3 regions of the Pantoea sp. B9002 genome follow, and region 3 is predicted to be linked to each of the others. Evidence: predicted binding sites of a transcription regulator. Region 3 holds the regulator's gene; each other region holds the start of a gene.
The links. Region 3 encodes Fur, which represses iron uptake genes when iron is present. Its sites were predicted from a motif close to ATAATAATGAGAACNACTATCAA; they were not measured.
Positions count from the first base shown of each region.

Region 1 (6,391 bases), on a different contig from region 3:
TGGCGACGGCACGCAGCGCGCGTTTCAACGGTCGCGCCACGCTGTTCCTCGCCGAACAGACGCAGCAGCCAGGACAAGATGCGCGCCGCGCCTGGGCACCGTATGTCGGTGAACTGGAAGTGTGGCCGATGGATTGCGCCCACGTGGAGATCATTTCACCGCGGATGTTTGAGCAGATCGGGCCGTTGTTGCAGGAGTTATTGGGGTAATTTGCAAGAAGGTCGCCATGAATGGCGACCCTACGCAGGGCCGGTACGATGTTGTAGGGTCGCCATTTATGGCGACCTCCTCAATTACTCCCGCGCCCCAGCGGCACTATCATCGGCGTATGCGCCACCGGATCGTCCACAATCACGCAGCGCAAGCCATACACCTGCTCGATCAACGCGGGCGTCACAATCTCCGACGGCTTCCCTTCGGCAACAATCTTGCCGTAGCGCATCGCGATCAAATGCGTGGCATAGCGACAAGCGTGGTTAAGATCGTGCAGCACCACCACCAGCGTTCGCCCATGCTGTTGATTCAGCTCCTGCATCAACTCCAGCAGCTCAATTTGATGGGTGATATCCAGCCAGGTGGTCGGTTCATCCAGCAGCAGCAGCGGCGTTTCCTGCGCCAATACCATGGCAATCCACACGCGCTGACGCTGACCGCCCGATAACGTATCCACTGACTGCTGCGCCAAATCGGCCACGCCGGTGGCGCGCATCGCATTCTGCACCGCCGCTTCATCTTCCGCACGCCAGCGCCCAAACAGCGCCTGATGCGGATAACGTCCGCGCGCCACCAGCTCGGTGACGCTGATGCCCGCCGGTGCGTTGGAACTTTGCGGCAGCAAACCCAAACGCCGCGCCACCTCTTTGGTGGGATAGCTGGCAATGGCCGCGCCATCCAGTAACACCTCACCTTTCAGCGGCGTATGCAGGCGACTCAGCGTGCGCAGCAGCGTCGATTTTCCGCAGGCGTTAGGGCCGATAATCACCGTCAGCTCACCTTGCGGAATCGCCACTGACAGATTCTCTGCAACCACCTTTTTGTCGTAGCCCAGCGTCAGGCCATCGCCGCGCAGACGTGAAGGGATATCGGTCATTGGCGTCGCGCCTCCCGCACCAGTAAAGCGATCAGATAAAGTCCACCGAGAATGACGGTTATCACGCCAACCGGTAATTGATAAGGCAGGAACAGATGCTGCGCGGCGAAGTCTGCGGCAATCAGCAACAGCGCGCCGCACAGCGCCGCCAGCGGCAAAGCACCTTTGACGCCGCCGCCGAGACGACGGGCAATCTGTGGCGCCAGCAGCGCGACAAACGAAATCGGCCCGACCAGCGCGGTTGACGCCGCCGTAAGCACCACGCCAATCAGCATCAGCCACATGCGGCTGCGCTCCACCGGCACGCCGAGCGCGCAGGCGGTATCATCGCCCATCTCCAGCAAACGCATCCGCCGCGCCAACAGCGCCATCAGCAGTAACGCCAGCAGCAGCACCGCAATCACCGGCGGCGTTTTTGCCCAGGTAATGCCGTTGAGCGATCCGGCGCTCCACAAACCCGCACTCAGCGCCGACTCCAGCGAGGCGCTGATAATCAACCATGAATTCAACGCCATCAGTAGCGCACGCACGCTGATGCCGACGATAATCAGGCGGAAGGTCTCCACGCCGTTGCGCCAGGCAAACAGATAGACTAACGCCGCCGTGGCGATGCCGCCAATCAACGCTGCGCCGGTCATCGCCGTGATGCTTTGATTGAACAGCACCAGCGCCACTAGCACGCCGCTGTAAGCGCCGGTATTGAAGCCGAGAATGTCCGGGCTGCCGAGCGGATTGCGCAGCAGCGACTGGAAAATCGCGCCGCTGATGCCTAACGCCGCACCAATCAGCAGCGCCATCAGCACGCGCGGCAAGCGCCACTCCAGCACGATCAGTTTGACGTTGCTGGCGCCCTGACCGAGCAGAATTTGCCAGATTTGCTCCCCGCTGATCTGCAATGCGCCGCGCGTCATCGCCAGATAAGCCAGCAGAGCGCAGGCGCACAGCAGCCAAAGCGTATGTAATCCGACACGACGCGTCATATTGCACCCCGGCCCAATTTACGGCGCACCAGCACAATCAGCATGGGTGCACCGAGCATCGCCGTGACGATGGAAACCCGCAGCTCGCCCGCCACCAGCAGGCGGCCAAGAATATCGGCGGCGAGCAGCAGAATCGGCGTGATCAGCGCGGTCGCAGGCAGCATCCAGCGGTGATCGTTGCCCACCAGCCAGCGGGCAAAGTGCGGCGTCATCAAACCGACAAACGCAATCGGGCCCACCGCCGCCGTGGCTGCGCCGCACAACAGCGCAATCGCCAGCAGGCCAAGCAGTTGGGTGCGCGCCACCCGCGTACCGAGCGCGGTCGCCATGTCGCCACCCATACTCAAACTGTTCAGCGCCTGCGACAGCGCAATGGCCACCACGCTGCCGATCAGCACCGCCGGGAACAGCGTGCGCAACGTGGTGAAATTGCGAATATCCAGCGAGCCGCTGTGCCAGAAGCGCAGATGATCGTAGATGTCGGGATTGAGCAGCGACAGGCCAGAGGTTAATCCATCCAGCACCGCGCCCAGCGCCACGCCGGCCAGCGTCAGACGTACCGGATTGACGCGCCCGCCGCCAATCGCGCCGGTCATCGCCACCAGCACTGAAGCCAGCAGCGCGCCGCCAAAGGCGAAGCCGAGCCAATCCAACGGCGAGTCAGCACCGAACAGCGCAATGCCAATCACCACCGCAAATCCGGCTCCGGCGTTGACGCCTAGAATGCCGGGATCGGCCAGCGGATTGCGCGTCAGGCTCTGCATCAACGCACCGGCGAGGCCGAGCGCCACGCCCGCCAGTAAACCGGCTAGCGTGCGCGGCAGGCGCGCGTCGCGCACAATGACGCACTCCGCGCTGTTACAGGAGGTGGTAAGCGAATGATAAACATCGGGAAGCGGTATTGATTTTGCCCCCAGCATTAAGCTGAGCGCGATGAGGAGCAAGAGCAGAATCCCTGAGCCTGCTAATGCACGAATCTGGCGCATAGCGTTCTAAACCTTCACTGTTCAACGTCGTCGCATGCGCGATGTAACTTGATAATGGTTATCGTTATTACTCGCGTTTAGCTATGTTACCATGACTCGCCTCGCGGACGATGAGGAAAATTGGTGCAATAAGGCGAACACATGAACAAATCTTCCCACTTTATCGATCTCTCGCTGCTGAAAACCCATCCGGCTTTTCGCGCGGTGTTTATCGCGCGTTTTATCTCGATTGTCGCGCTCGGCATGCTCGCCGTGGCGGTGCCGGTACAGATTCAGCACATGACCCATTCACCGCTGCTGGTGGGCTTGGCGGTGACGCTGGCCGCTGCCGGCATGTTTATCGGCCTGCTCACCGGCGGCGTTTTGGCAGATCGCCATGAACGCAAAAAGCTGATTTTGTTTGCCCGATCGACCTGCGGCTTAGGTTTTATCGCGCTGGCCATCAACGCCGCGCTACCGGAACCCTCTTTGATCGCGGTTTATCTGCTGGGTTTCTGGGATGGCTTTTTCGGCGCGATTGGCGTTACCGCGCTGCTGGCGGCGACGCCCGCGCTGGTCGGCAGGGAAAACATTATGCAGGCGGGCGCTATCACCATGTTGACGGTGCGCTTCGGCTCGATTTTATCGCCCGCGATTGCCGGTTTGGTGATTGCCCACGGCGGCGTGACGTGGAACTACGCACTCGCTGCCTTTGGCACCTTACTTACCGTGTTAACGCTGCTGAAACTGCCGACCTTGCCGCCTCCGCCGCAGCCGCGTGAACATCCGCTGAAATCCCTCGCCGCTGGCGTGCAGTTTCTTTTCGCCAGTCCGATTGTCGGCATGGTGGCGCTGATTGGCGCATTGGTCACGCTGGCCAGCGCGGTGCGCGTGCTTTATCCGTCACTCGCGCCGCATTGGTCAGTGAGCGCTGACCAGCTTGGCCTGATGTATGCCGCCGTGCCGCTCGGCGCAGCGATCGGCGCGTTCACCAGCGGTAAACTGAAACACGCCGCGCATCCCGGACAGCTGGTGCTCGGCAGTGCGATTGCGGCGTTTGTCGCGCTGGGATTGTTTAGCCTGATGCCGAATCTGCCGCTGGCGTTAGCCTGTTTAGTCGCTTTCGGTTACTTCAGCGCCATCAACAGCCTGGTACAGTACGCGATGATTCAGGCATTAACGCCAGATCATCTGTTGGGCCGCATCAACGGCTTGTGGACCGCACAGAACGTGACCGGCGATGCGATTGGTGCAGCGGTAATTGGCGCGATGGGTTCATGGTTGCTGCCACCACAGGCCGCCGCGGTATTTGGCTTTGCGGCGGCGCTGCTCGGCATCGTGATGTGGTTGGTGATGGGCCGTTTACGTCGTTACCATCCGCCAGCACCAGAGCTGGCGGAACAGGCATCATGATTTAACGAACAGCTTTTCCAGACGCGCCAGCAGATTGCTGGCGCTGTAGTAATCGAGGCGGAATGAATCAACGCCCAGCTCGTAAACCTGCTTGTTTTGCACCGCCGCGTTTTGCGCGAGGAACGGATTGCTCAGCACCGATTGCGTGGTTTTATCGTCAGCGGCGAACAGCAGGAAGGTTTTACCGGTCAGGCCGCTGGCAACGTTTTCGCCCGACAGCTGAATGATGTCTTTGCGCTGTCCCATGCTGTGTCCCTGCTCAACCGTCGCCGGTGGCGTCGCCAGGGTAAAGCCAAGTTGTTCCAGCAGCTTGCCCTGCGCCGAAGCTGCGGTCCACACATTGACCGCGCGTCCGCCGCCGTTCCACACCATTGCGGAGACCGGCTGCGGTGGCAGCGTGATGGCTTTTTTCAGCGCCGCTTCACGATCGTCGAAAGCTTTAATGCGCTGCGCCGCCTGCGCTTCATGCCCGGTCGCCTGGCCTAACTGCGTGACGACATCCTGCCAGCTTTTGTCGTCGTAATTGACCACCAGCGTTGGTGCGATAGCCGAAAACTGTTCGGCAAGCTTGATGGCAGAATCGTTGCCGGTGGCGCTAACGATGATCAGATCCGGCGCTTGGGCGGCAACCGCTTCGGCATTCGGTTCACCGATGTACAGACGTTGAAGATGCTGCTTTTTAGCAACATCGCTCCACTGGCGGAAAAAACCCTGATCGTCGGCCAGACGACTGTTCGGCGCTGTCGCGCCGGAAGCAATGACGGGTGCATCAATGGCCAGCAGCGATCCGGTCAGCGTGACGCTGGTCGAGACAATGCGCTGCGGCGCGTGATTGAGCGTGATCGATCCGTTGGCACCCTGAACGGTGCGCGGCCAACCTTGTTCGGCATGGGCGACGCTGGTGAAAATCTGGAAAACACATATAAGGGCTGCAATGCCCCAAAAACCGCATTTATTCATAAGTTTTGGTCCACTTTTTAGCATATTGCCCTGCTTAGCGTCAGCGCCTGATTACGTCTAAACGCAGCTGAAATCCCGCGAATGGATTGACACTTTTGCCCAATCGACGTAGGTTACAGGCCCATAATAAAAATGATAATCATTCTTAATAATCTTATCATTTATAGGTGAAAATTATGGTGGAATCTTCCACGTTTGAAAATGCCTGGCTGAAGGATTATTCCGCGCTAAGCCGTGGTTTCCTCTTTACCTCGCCGTGGCGTAGTTTGGCAACGCAAGGATGCTATACCACCATTACCGCGCCGGTAGATGACGCCGCGTCGCTGGACGGTGATTTCCAACAACAGCTGCGTCAGCATTTTGCCGCGGCGAAAAAACAGGGCATCGACAATCCGATTCTGGTCGGGGCGATCCCGTTTGACGTCAGCCAGCCCGCTGCGCTGTTTATTCCTGAATCCTATCAAACGTTTAATCGCGCTGACCTGCAAAACGCGCTGCCGGAAAATGTCAGCGATCTGCCGCAGGTGCGGCGTCGCACCGCAGTGCCGGATCACGATGTGTTTACCACGATGGTGGCAGATGCGGTGGCGGCCACGCAGCGCGGCGATCTGGATAAAGTGGTGCTGTCGCGTCTGATGGATATCGTTACCGAACAGCCGGTTGATACCGCAGCGCTGATGCAGCGCGTGATTGCGCAGAACCCCAACAGCTACCATTTCCATCTGCCGCTGCCGCAAGGCGGTGCGCTGATTGGCGCCAGTCCGGAGCTGATGCTGCGCAAACAGGGGCGCGATTTTAGCTCTTGTCCGCTGGCCGGATCGGCGCGCCGCGATCATCACGATGCGCAGCTGGATCGCCTGGCCGGTGAATCGCTGATGGGATCAGACAAAGATCGTCATGAACACAAACTGGTAACGGATGCGATGCGTGACACGCTGCAAGCGCGCAGCCGTTTGCTGTCGGTGCCAACTATCCCATCGCTG
Region 1 covers NZ_JACAPA010000002.1:221,890-228,280, reverse strand. Annotated here, with positions in the region: gene HX773_RS01755 (enterobactin synthase subunit F) at 1-209, shown strand, start outside; gene HX773_RS01750 (ATP-binding cassette domain-containing protein) at 290-1,090, opposite strand; gene fepG (iron-enterobactin ABC transporter permease) at 1,087-2,070, opposite strand; gene fepD (Fe(3+)-siderophore ABC transporter permease) at 2,067-3,056, opposite strand; gene entS (enterobactin transporter EntS) at 3,198-4,448, shown strand; gene fepB (Fe2+-enterobactin ABC transporter substrate-binding protein) at 4,443-5,408, opposite strand; gene HX773_RS01725 (isochorismate synthase) at 5,585-6,391, shown strand, end outside.
Region 1: a site for Fur is predicted at 3,105-3,127, ahead of entS (enterobactin transporter EntS). Genes of this name have one in related genera too.

Region 2 (6,391 bases), on a different contig from region 3:
ATTTGGCGCAATCCCGATGTTTCTGGCGATTCAGCACATTCTCGCGGCGTAATCCATCATGATTAACAGAGGATCCTATGGCGTTGTCACATGAACTGATTCTGATCTACACCACCTATTTCGTGGCGACCGCCAGTCCCGGTCCGAGCAATATGGCAATTATGGGCACGGCGATGAAACAGGGACGCGGCGCGGCGCTGGCATTAGCGAGCGGCGTGATTGGCGGTTCAATGATGTGGGCGCTGCTGGCGGCGTGCGGGGTTCTCACCGTGCTGGCCACCTTTGCGCAGTTACTGATTGTGCTGAAGATTGGCGGCGGGTTGTATCTGCTGTGGCTGGCATTTAAGGCGGGGAAATCGGCGCTGCGTCGGCCCGATGCCAGTGAATTCGCACCGGTCAGCGAAAAAGCGCGCTTCGGCAGAATGTTTCGTCAGGGCATTTTGATGCACGTCGGCAATCCAAAAGCGATTTTGACGTGGGTGGCGATCATGTCGGTGGCGTTAAAACCGGGTGCGGCGGCATCAACCTTGCCGATGATTATTGCAGGCTGCGCGGCGATTTGCGTGCTGGTGTTTGGCGGTTACGCGGTGCTGTTTTCCACTGCGGTGATGGCGGCATTTTATCGCCGTATCCGTCGTGGGCTGGATGCGCTGCTGGCTTGCTGCTTTACGGTTGCGGGATTGAAGCTGGTGTTTAGCCGGAGTTGATGTGGGAAGGTCGCCATAAATGGCGTAATGCTCGTCAGTTAAGACATGAAAACCCTAATTACCGAGAGCACACATTGTAGCGGCGCAATTCATTGCGCGATAAATCGCGCCGCTACGGAAGGTGCGGTGATTTGATACGGCGCTTAACTGATCGGCATTACGCCATAAATGGCGACCCTACAAAACCGTGCCAGTCTTTCGTAGGGTGCGCATTCATGCGCACCTGGAAAAATCACGAATTATTCGGCGGCGTGGCGTCGGTTTCGCTGAAGGCGGGCTTCTGGCGCGTTACAGAATAGACCACGTTTTTCGGGCTGTTCGGATCGGTGGTGACATCCACGGATGCGATGGTCACTTTGCCGAAACCAAACAGCGTCTGCACGTAACCACCAATCTGGTGTTTACCTGGCGCGACGCGAATTTCTCGTTTCTCACCCTTCTTCAGCAAACCCGCATCCTGACCATCTACCGTCACATAGACAGAAGAACCGTCATCGGTACGCGTAACCAAGTGCGAAACGTTGATCACCGTTGGGCCGCTCTCGAACGGAGAAGGCGAATCGTTATTGTCGATTGGCGCGCCGGTTGCAGGCTGAGCGGCGGACGCGTCCGCAGTCGCAGTGCTGTCATGAGATGTACCAGTAACGGCGGCAAGGCGGGCGCAGCCGGTGAGCATGATTGTTGCCATCAAAGTGGCTAAAGTGAAGCGCGATAACATCGTGACGAAAAACCCCTGCTAAATGAGAAGCGTTCATTTTAACGTGCCTTGCAGAGTGATGACAGTCACACAAATACAGTATTTTCCGAAAACAGCTCAACAAATGTCTGACTGGAAAGCGCGTCGCACGGAATGCGAAACGAAACGGCGGCCACGCAGGCCGCCGGAGCGAATTACCAGCTGTAGCTGACGGAAGCCACAATGGTGCGACCGCTGCCGTAGAAGCAGGCGCTTTCATTACTGCATGACGCCACGTAGTGCTTATCCGCGATGTTGTTGACGTTCAGTTGCAGCGTGGTGCCGCGCAGCGAGTTCGCCGCTTCGCCCAGCTCATACTTGGCCATCGCATCATACAGCGTGTAGTGCGGTACTTTGTCGACGCCAATTTCATCCGCTGGCGCGGTGCCGGTGTAACGCACGCCGCTGCCCAGCGTAAAGCCGCTCAGCACGCCATCGAGGAAGGTATAACTGCCCCACGCCGACGCCGCATGACGCGGAATGCTCGACGGTGAATGGCCGATGCGCTGCGTGATGCTGCTCTCTTTGGTCACCGCATCCGTATAGGTATAGGCCGCTAACAGTTTGATCTCTGGCGTAATCTGCGCATGCGCTTCGGTTTCAATCCCTTTCGAACGCACTTTACCAATCTGCTCGTTGTAACCGGTCACGCTGTTATAAGCGGTGATGTTTTTCTGCGTAATATCAAACGCTGACACGGTAAACACCGCATCCCAACCCACCGGCTGATACTTCACGCCCACTTCGGTCTGTTCGCCGGTGGTCGGTTTGAACGGATCGGTGCCTGGCGCGCCGCTGTTGAGGTTTGGCTCGAAGGAAGTGCTGTAGCTGACGTACGGTGAAATGCCGTTATCAAACGCATACAGCAGACCCGCGCGGCCGGTGAACTTGTCGTCATTCTGCTGGGTTTGGCTGTCGTCGGTGCGATCCTGCGTGCGCACTTCGCTCCAGTCGTGACGTCCGGAGAGCAGCAGGTTCCACTGATTCCACTCCAGCTGATCCTGCAGATAAACGCCCACCTGATCGAGCTTCTTGCGCGTGCTGGTGGTGAGCGTCAAATCGCTCTCGTTGATGCTGATCCGTGTCGGATTCGCCCAGTCGAGAATGTACTGATCGCCGCTGTCGCGCCACAGTTTGTTATCGACGTCGCTCCACTTGTAATCGAGCCCGCCGAGCACGGTGTGCGCGATGTTGCCGGTTTCAAAGGTGGCTTTCAGCTGGTTATCCAGGCCCAACTCTTTCGACTTGATCTTGTCATGCTGCGGACGACGATTGATGGAGTGATCGTTATCGGCATCAAAGGTATACACCAGATATTTGTACGATTCATCCATGTTGCTGTAGCGCAGATTCTGCGTGAAGCTGACGTTATCGCTTAAATTGTGCTCGAAGATATAGCCAATCGAGGTCTGTTCACGCTTGGCTTCGTTGAAGCTCGGATCGCTGACGTTAAAATCGTAAGGAATGTAACCCGCGCTGCTCTCTTTCAGCGTACCGCTGGCCGGCAGGAAGTTACGGTATCCCGCTTTCGGCTCATTTTGATACATCGTCAGCAGCGTGAAACTGGTGTCCGCGTTCGGCAGCCAGGTAATCGCTGGCGCAATTGCCATGCGCTGCTGTTTGTTGTCCTTAACGAACTCATGTTTGGTGCTGGCGATACCGTTCAGGCGGTAGAACAGCGTGTTGTCATCATTCAGCTTGCCGCCAAAATCAAACGCCGCTTCACCCAAATGCTGGTTGCCGGTGCTGAGCTGCACTTTGTGAATGCTCTGCGCGGTTGGGCGCTTGCTGGTCATCGCCACGATGCCGCCTGGATTCACCTGGCCGTACAGCACAGAAGCTGGGCCGTGGATCATCTCTACGCGCTCCAGCAACCAGGGATCGATCTGCCCCGCTGCGCCCGCCTGGCCGGATAAACCGTAGCTCAGGCCATCAAGGAATTTCGGCGCATAGCGGAAACCGCGCGCGATGATCTCATCATTACGGTTGGAGTTACCGCGATAGTTGGTCAACACGCCGCTGCTGTAGCTCAGCGCATCCGCGACGGAGGCCGCCGCTTGATCGTCCATCTGCTCACGGGTAATCACCGAAATGGATTGCGGGGTTTTGCGCAGCGGCGTCGCGGTTTTGGTGCCTGCCGCGCTCTCTTTCGCCACGTAGCCTTGCAGCGGCGAAGTCACGCTTTCACGCGTATCGGCGTTGACGGTAATGGTCTCTTCGGCGGCCACGCTGAAGGCGGCCGGAGCCACTAACAGAATTGAGGCCAGAGAAAGGTACAGAGGATTGAATCTGAACTGACGTGCCACAGCAGGTATTGCTGAATTTTTTGCTTTAACGGACATAGTTGCCATCTCTATTTCAAACTGCCTTGTAGATGAAATAATCCGTTCAGTCGCCCTCGCCCAACGACAATGGTTGTAACGGATTGAAATATTACTCGCTTGCGTTATTTACGGTCCTAATCTCCCTGCGTGACGTCCTTCACAAAATAATCCACTGAAAATCCGAAGGTTTATTAGGCGCGAAAAATCATATTGCAAATGTAAATCGTTATCAATAGCATTTGCATTAGCTTTGATTAAGTAAAGACAGTGAACAAAATGTGGAGATGGGTTGCAGGATGTTTCTAACAAGCGCAGAAAAAACGACGCAGACGTGGTTGCCCGCTGGGACAGTTGCACAATGGTTGCAGCAGGCCGATATGGGAAGCGAAGGCTGGTGGCAGCGGCTTTACGCGGCCGGTACGCCGCTGGTGGAGCGTGACGAACGTGGTCAAACGACCATGCACTTCTTCTGGCGCGATCCCGAAGGGCATTCCGCACTTTCTTCCACTGAACGGGTTTATGTCGATATTAACGGCGTCACCGATCACCACAGCGAAGCGCCAGAAAGTCTGGTGCGCGTCGGCGACAGCAACGTCTGGCATTGGTCGACCGCCATTGAATCCGACTGGCGCGGCAGTTACAGCCTGATCCCCGCCACCGCGCAGCAGTTACCGCCGCTGTTTTGCGGCGATGATGCCGAATGCCGCGCGCTGCAGCGTAAATGGTGGATCTCGCTGATGCCGCTGGCAATCCCCGACAAATTCAATCCCACGCCGCCATTCCTCAGCAGCCGCCGTTTTGCTCTGAGCAACGCGCACATGCCGGATGCGCCGGATCAATCGGCCTGGCGCGCGCTGGATGCCGGCATGGCGGAAACCTGGCCGGATACGCTGCAAACCTTGCAGTGGCACAGCGCGTTGCTCAACGTCACGCGCAACGTCTGGCTTTACAGCACCGGAAAAACCGCTCAGCCCGAACAGCGTCCGCTGGCAATCCTGCTCGACGGACAAAACTGGGTTTACGGCCAACCGATTTTCAGCGCGCTGGATCAGGTCACCGCCGACGGCGAACTGCCGCCCGCCTGCTGGCTGTTTATCGATGTCATCGACAGCCAGCATCGCGAAGCCGAATTGCCGTGCAATGAAACCTTCTGGCAAGCGGTGCAGCAGGAACTGTTGCCGCTGGCGCGCCAGCACGCGGCGTTCAGCAGCGACGCCGACCGCACGCTGGTGGCCGGGCAAAGCTACGGCGGACTCGCCGCGCTCTATGCCGGTTTGCACTGGCCACAGCGTTTTGGCCGCATTCTCACGCAATCCGGCTCCTTCTGGTGGCCGCATCTGCAATACATCCGCGACTACGCCAACCGCGAGCAGCACGCGCCCGGCTTGCTTTTACAGCGGCTGCAACAGGGCGACTTACCGCCGGGCAAGCTGAAGATTTTCCAGGAAGTGGGCGATCGCGAGGCGGATATGGTGTACGTCAACCAGCAGATCGTCCCGGCGCTACAGGCCGCAGGCCATGAATTACATTTTCGCCGCTTCGCCGGAGGGCACGATGCGTTGTGCTGGCGTGGCGGTTTGATCGACGGCTGCCGCTGGCTGCTGGCCGATTTTCTCTCCCCTACATCAACCTCTGAAGGTAACCACCATGTCTGAACAACAGAATCCGTTTGATAACGACGCACTCGATTTTCTGGTGCTGCTTAACGCGCGCCAGCAGTACAGCCTGTGGCCCGCTTTTGCCCCGGTTCCGGCAGGTTGGCATAACGTGGCGGGACCGCTGACGCGCAGCGCCGCCATTGAGTTTATCGAAGCAAACTGGCACGACATGCGGCCAGCGACGCAACAGACGTCGTCTACCGCGCATTAATTTTTTTAACTTTCTCTTTTTTAAATTGTTTTTCTCGACAGGAATTGTCTCTTGGCAACGTTTAATAAGGCCCCTTCAGCGGCCTATCCTTTAGTCGCGGCGCAGCCCGGCATCTGGATCGCTGACAGCATTGCGCAGCAGCACAATCAATTTACCGTGGCGCACTACAGCGTGCTGCACGGCGACATCAATCGCGTGGCGCTGGACAGCGCCATTCAGCAGGCGATGGCGGAAGCCGATACCGTTCAGGCGCGCTTCGGCCTGGACGATAATGGCAATCCGGCGCAGTGGTTTGGTGCACAAGCGCCGGTCGCGCCGGAATGGCACGATTTCAGCCAGCGCGCCGATGCCACCCGCCACGCGCACAAACTGATGCAGGCCGATCTCGCCGCCGAGCTGCCCGCCGACGGCGACAAACCGCTCTATCGTCACGCGCTGATGCGCATCGGCGACGGCAGCTGGCTGTGGTATCAGCGCTATCACCATTTGCTGGTGGATGGCTTCAGCTTTGAAGCACTGACCCAACGCGTCGCGGCGATCTATGCCGCCCTTTGCGCCGGCGAATCGCACGCGCCCTCGCCGTTTACCCCGTTCACCACGGTGATTGAAGAGATTCAGCAGTGGCAGGATTCGCCGGCTTTTGCCCGCTCCGCCAGCCACTGGCAAAGCTACGCGGCGGAACTGCCAGAGACGCTGACGCTTTCCAGTGAAAACGTCAGCGATCCCGCCGATCGCCCGATCAGCTGTCAGGTCAC
Region 2 covers NZ_JACAPA010000054.1:30,880-37,270, forward strand. Annotated here, with positions in the region: gene HX773_RS22800 (GNAT family N-acetyltransferase) at 1-52, shown strand, start outside; gene HX773_RS22805 (LysE family translocator) at 78-707, shown strand; gene HX773_RS22810 (hypothetical protein) at 940-1,425, opposite strand; gene HX773_RS22815 (TonB-dependent siderophore receptor) at 1,599-3,785, opposite strand; gene fes (enterochelin esterase) at 4,064-5,422, shown strand; gene HX773_RS22825 (MbtH family protein) at 5,415-5,636, shown strand; gene HX773_RS22830 (non-ribosomal peptide synthetase) at 5,688-6,391, shown strand, end outside.
Region 2: a site for Fur is predicted at 3,984-4,006, ahead of fes (enterochelin esterase). Genes of this name have one in related genera too.

Region 3 (6,391 bases):
CTGTCTTGAAGCGGAAAACGGTGTCGAGATCGTGGTTCACATGGGGCTGGATACGGTGGCGCTGGAAGGTAAAGGCTTCACGCGTTTGGTTGAAGAGGGCGCAACGGTCACTGCAGGTCAGCCAATCCTGGAAATGGATCTGGACTTCCTCAATGCCAACGCCCGCTCGATGATCAGTCCAGTTGTGGTCAGCAATAGCGATGATTTCGCTGGTCTGAATTTACTGGCAACCGGTTCAGTGGTTGCAGGCCAAACCCCGCTGTACGAGGTTAAAGGCTAAGTCCTTGTGATTGAGCCAGAAGGCAGGAAGCGATTCCTGCCTTTTTTGTTTTAAAACGACCAACAAACGGTTGTTTCCCTCCTGCGCTTTGTGGATCATACTCCGTTACTTCGTGGTACAAATCACCCGTTATAGTTTTTGAGGATTTTGAGATGAGTGAGGCTGAAGCCCGCCCAACGAACTTTATTCGTCAGATCATCGACGAAGATTTGGCGAGCGGTAAGCACAACAGTGTGCATACCCGTTTCCCGCCTGAGCCCAATGGTTATCTGCATATTGGCCATGCGAAATCTATCTGCCTGAACTTTGGTATCGCGCAAGACTACCAAGGTCAGTGCAATCTGCGTTTCGACGACACTAACCCAGTAAAAGAAGATCTGGAGTTTGTCGAATCCATTAAGCGTGACGTGCAATGGCTGGGCTTTGAGTGGAGCGGCAACATTCGTTACTCCTCAGACTACTTCGACCAACTGTTCAACTATGCGGTTGAGCTGATCAATAAAGGTCTGGCTTACGTTGATGAGCTGTCGGCGGATGAGATCCGTGAGTATCGCGGTTCCCTGACGGCGCCGGGCAAACACAGCCCATATCGCGATCGCAGCGTGGAAGAAAACCTGGCGCTGTTCCAGAAGATGCGCGATGGCGGTTTCGAAGAGGGCAAAGCCTGTCTGCGTGCCAAAATCGACATGGCGTCCAGCTTCATCGTGATGCGCGATCCGGTGCTGTACCGCATTAAGTTTGCCGATCATCATCAGACTGGCAGCAAGTGGTGCATTTACCCGATGTACGACTTCACCCATTGCATTTCGGATGCGATTGAAGGCATTACGCACTCTCTCTGCACGCTGGAGTTCCAGGATAACCGTCGTTTGTACGATTGGGTGCTGGATAACATCACCATTCCGGTCCATCCGCGTCAGTATGAGTTCTCACGCCTGAATCTGGAATACGCGGTGATGTCGAAGCGTAAACTGACTCAGCTGGTAAGCGAGAAAGTTGTAGAAGGCTGGGACGATCCGCGCATGCTGACCGTTTCGGGTCTGCGTCGCCGTGGTTACAGCGCCGCTTCTATCCGTGAATTCTGCCGCCGCATTGGCGTGACTAAGCAGGACAATATCGTAGAGATGGCTTCACTGGAGTCGTGTATTCGTGACGATCTCAATGAAAACGCGCCACGTGCGATGGCGGTGATGGAACCGTTGAAGGTGGTGATTGAAAACCTGCCTGCCGGTTATGAAGAGATCATCACCATGCCAAATCATCCGAACAATCCGGAGATGGGCACGCGTGAAGTGCCATTCAGCCGTGAAGTGTGGATCGATCGCGCAGATTTCCGTGAAGAAGCCAATAAGCAATACAAGCGTCTGGTGCTGGGTAAAGAAGTCCGTCTGCGTAACGCCTATGTGATCCGTGCCGAGCGCGTGGCAAAGGATGATGAAGGTAATATTACCTGCATTTACTGTACCTGCGACGTCGATACGCTGAGCAAAGATCCAGCTGATGGACGTAAAGTGAAGGGCGTGATCCACTGGGTTTCCGCTATTCACGCACTGCCGGCGGAATTTCGTCTCTACGATCGTCTGTTTAGCGTGCCAAATCCGGGCGCGGCTGAGGATTTCCTCACCACCATCAACCCGAACTCACTGGAAATCAAACAGGGCTTCGTTGAGCCAGGTTTGCGTGCAGCGGATCCGATGGCGCCGTACCAGTTCGAACGCGAAGGCTATTTCTGTGCTGATAGCGTCTATTCACAGCCAGCCAAACTGGTGTTTAACCGCACCGTGGGTTTGCGTGATACCTGGGCAAAAATCGGCGATTAATAGTTTTAGTCGCTAGCACGATAAGATCATGAAAGGGCGAGCAATCGCCCTTTTTTATTATCTCTATTTGGCAAGATACGACCTTTTATGCTGCCCGCCTCAATCCGCCTTTAATTCCCTATTTGCGACTATTCTGACTTTAGAAAAATTAACCCATTTGCCAGTGTGAAAAACTTTTTTTCAGGTAGGCTATGCGCTCTCAGACGTTGCTCCGCGGCTTATCTAAGGAAAAAAAATGACAAGTCTCGCCCAGGAAGCCAGGCATAGCGTGGTGGTTTTACATCAGCTTATCGAACGTATTTTCAATCAGGCAGAAGGCAGCGATGACAGTATTGATCTGTTTTTGTCGCACTTTCATCCCGAGTTCAAAATGGTCACGCCGCAAGGCAAACGATTGGATCTCAATGAAATGGAAGTGCTGTTTCGCCAGTTGCAGGGGCAGCGCGAAGGGATGCGCATTGCTACCAGTGAGCACGCCATCATCTCGCAGCAAAGCGAGGAAGTGACGATTCAGTATCGTGAATTACAGATGATGAACGGCATCAATCAGAGCCGTATTTCACTGGCGGTACTGGATTGCAGCACCGCCATTCCGCGTTGGCGCTACTTACAAGAAACGCTCGTTGCCTGATTTCAGGCATAAAAAAACCGGCTCAAGCGCCGGTTTTTTTATACTGCATAGCACACTTAATTACTTATCGTGGAGCGTATCGTCTTCGCGGCAGTCTCCCAGAGCACAGTGACCATACAGGTACAGGCTGTGGTTGCTGAGTTTGATACCGTGGCGAGTGGCAATTTCACGCTGACGCGTTTCGATTGATTCATCGCTGAATTCGATAACTTTGCCACAATCCAGGCAGATCAAGTGATCGTGGTGATGCTGCTGAGTCAGTTCGAAGACAGATTTACCGCCTTCAAAGTTGTGACGGGTTACAATGCCCGCGTCGTCAAACTGGTTAAGAACGCGATACACCGTTGCCAGACCAATCTCTTCGCCCATATCAATCAGGCGCTTATACAAATCTTCCGCACTGACGTGATGGGACTCGGGGCCGGGTCCCTGAAGCACTTCCAGAATTTTCAGTCTGGGTAGCGTGACTTTCAGGCCAGCCTTCTTCAATGCGGAGTTGTTGTCAGTCATGCGGATATTGTCCTGTTACTTTGCTAGTCACTTGCGGCGCAGGGGCCTTGAATGTTTAGGTCAACGCGCATTCTCATTTGCGTCTCATTATAGAACTCAAGCAGTGAAATGAAAACCAAGGCAACGTCCTTAATCACCAAAGGTTGTAAGGATATCGTCACTAACGTCTTCAAGACGCTTGGGTTTTGGATTCCATTTCACTCAGCCTCATTCTACTGCCAGAGGAATAAGCGGATGACCATTGCGGGTATTCTACAGATTTGCGGGGAAAAGTTAAAAAACCGTAGCTATTATTTTTATAGGAAATTCCGTTGCCCGATGTGAGGCAGTGTGCACATCGGGCAGAGCAGGGAATTAAGCTTCAATAATCTCTTTCAGCTGCAGCTCGTCGAAGATCTGCTTCACCCACTTCTCAACGCGTTCGTTGGTCAATTCTGGCTGACGATCTTCGTCAATGGCCAGACCAAGGAAGTTTTTGTCATCGGCCAGGCCTTTAGAGGCTTCGAAGTGATAGCCTTCGGTTGGCCAGTGACCAACGATCACCGCACCGTTCGGTTCGATGATGTCACGGATGGTGCCCATCGCGTCACAGAAGTACTCGGCGTAATCTTCCTGATCGCCACAACCAAACAGCGCTACCAGCTTGCCATTGAAATCAATCTCTTCCAGCGTCGGGAAGAAATCATCCCAGTCACACTGCGCTTCGCCGTAATACCAGGTTGGAATGCCCAGCAGCAGGATGTCGAACGCATCGAGATCTTCTTTGGTGCTCTTAGCAATGTCATGCACTTCGGCGACATCTTTACCCAGTTGTTTCTGGATCATCTTTGCAATGTTTTCAGTGTTGCCGGTATCGCTGCCGAAGAAAATGCCTACGATTGCCATGGGTTAGGTAACCTCTTGAATCCTGATTGTGAAAGTAAGTCAGTTGACTGCACAGTTATGCGAATAATAGCAGACCGGTAAAAAGTGCGGAACTTGTAAAGCCGTGACTTTGTGTTCCAGCGTGCGGTCTTCGCGCGTTACGACAGTTTGAGCTGTGCCAGCAGCATTTGTTCAATCAATTCGCTGCGACTGATGTTCTGCTGATCGGCCAGCGTGCTGAGCGCGTCAACCGCCTCGCTCGACATCTTCAGCTCAACACGACGCAGCCCACGCACTTTATCGCGCTTGAGCTGATTACGTTTGTTGATGCGTAACTGTTCATCACGCGTCAGCGGGCTGGTTTTCGGGCGACCAGGACGCCGCTCGTCTGCGAAGAGATCAAGCGTAGTGCGGTCTGTCTGTTCTTTTGCCATGGTTTGTAAAACTGAGTGGGCGCGAACGGCGGAAAGGCGCTGCGCGATTAAAACATTATCGGCCCGACCACGGCGAAAAAATATCCGTGGCAAATTTTTAGCGCGACATCATACTCCAGCGCCTTCCCTGACGCCAACCCTAAAGCGCAAGCGGCAAGCTTTTGCTTTTACAGGTTAAAAAAACGCCGAACGGCGCGTAGCACCGCATCGGGTTTCTCGGCGTGCACCCAATGTCCAGCGCCGCTGATCACATGTGCATGCGCCTGTGGGAACTGACGCAGCAGCGCATCGCGATGCTGATTATCCAGATAAGGCGAATCGCCGCCGCGGATAAACAGTGCCGGATGCGGCCACGCAGGAATCTCTTCCCAGCCGGAAATGGTGCTGTAATTATCCCACAGCACCGGCACATTAAAGCGCCATTCGCCCTCTGCGAAAGACTTGAGGATGAACTGGATCACGCCTTCTTGATCAATATGCTGACGCATCACTTCAGCGGCTTCGCTGCGGCGCGTGACGCCCGCGGCGCTCACGGCGCGAATAGCGGCAAAAATTTCGTCATGGCGGCGCGTTTGGTAATCAACGGGCGCGATATCGATCATCACCATTTTTTCGATACGTTCCGGCGCGATGGCACTGAGCGCCATGGCGATTTTGCCGCCCATTGAGTGGCCAATCACACCCGCGCGATCGATATGGTGCGCATCCAGCGTTTCGACGATGTCCTGCGCCATTACGTGATAATTCATCTCATCGCTACGCGCCGACAAGCCGTGGTTACGCACATCCACCTGCAGCGTCGGACGTGCATCACGCACCCCACGCGCCAGCACGGCAAGGTTATCAAGGCTGCCAAAAAGACCATGGATTAACAGAATCGGTGTGGCATCGGGGGCAGATTGTTCAGTTTGCAGACGGGCGTTCAAAATCATGGCTAAAGTTCTTACGGTTGTGACCTTGGCTTAGGTTATCATGGATTCACCTGTCCAGCAGTCAGGCCGATGGGCATTAGGGCATATTCCGACTTTTGCCCCGAAACGTTGCCAACGCTATCGGCTGCCACGGATTTAACTTTATAATCCTTATGTTAGAACCCGCTCACGTTTTGCACGACTGGATTTTGCTAAGGCCGTTGCAATAATGCGTGGTTCTGTCATTTGCCAGAATCGTACGGAAAAAGATGAAAACGATTGAAGTTGACGAAGAACTCTACCGTTATATTGCCAGCCACACGCAGCACATTGGTGAAAGCGCCTCAGATATTTTGCGCCGCATGTTGAAGTTCACCGCCGGACAGAGCGCACCTGCTGCGCCCGCCGCTGGTGCATCAGTGAAAGAAGCGCAACCTGCCAGCCGTGAAGCGCGTCCTCAGGATCGCGTCCGTGCGGTACGTGAGCTGCTGCTTTCCGATGAATATGCCGAGCAGAATAAGGCGGTTAACCGCTTCATGTTGGTACTGTCAACGCTCTATCGTCTTGATCCGGCTGCGTTTGCTGAAGCTACTGCCTCGCTGCAGGGCCGTACCCGCGTCTACTTTGCGGGCGACGAGCACACGCTGCTGCAAAATGGCACCCATACCAAGCCGAAGCACGTTCCCGGCACGCCGTACTGGGTGATCACGAACACCAATACAGGTCGCAAATGCAGCATGGTGGAACACATCATGCTGGCTATGCAGTTCCCACAGGAACTGACAGAGAAAGTTCGCGGCACCATTTAACTGAAGCGTCAGGGAGAAGCGCCAATGGCCAATCACCCCCGTGCCGGGCAGCCTGCCCAGCAGAGCGATTTGATTAACGTTGCACAATTAACCTCGCAGTATTACGTCCTGAAGCCCGATGTGGCGAATCCG
Region 3 covers NZ_JACAPA010000011.1:282,562-288,952, forward strand. Annotated here, with positions in the region: gene nagE (N-acetylglucosamine-specific PTS transporter subunit IIBC) at 1-280, shown strand, start outside; gene glnS (glutamine--tRNA ligase) at 433-2,100, shown strand; gene HX773_RS09995 (hypothetical protein) at 2,336-2,731, shown strand; gene fur (ferric iron uptake transcriptional regulator) at 2,792-3,241, opposite strand; gene fldA (flavodoxin FldA) at 3,596-4,126, opposite strand; gene ybfE (LexA regulated protein) at 4,264-4,539, opposite strand; gene ybfF (esterase) at 4,707-5,471, opposite strand; gene seqA (replication initiation negative regulator SeqA) at 5,720-6,259, shown strand; gene pgm (phosphoglucomutase (alpha-D-glucose-1,6-bisphosphate-dependent)) at 6,284-6,391, shown strand, end outside.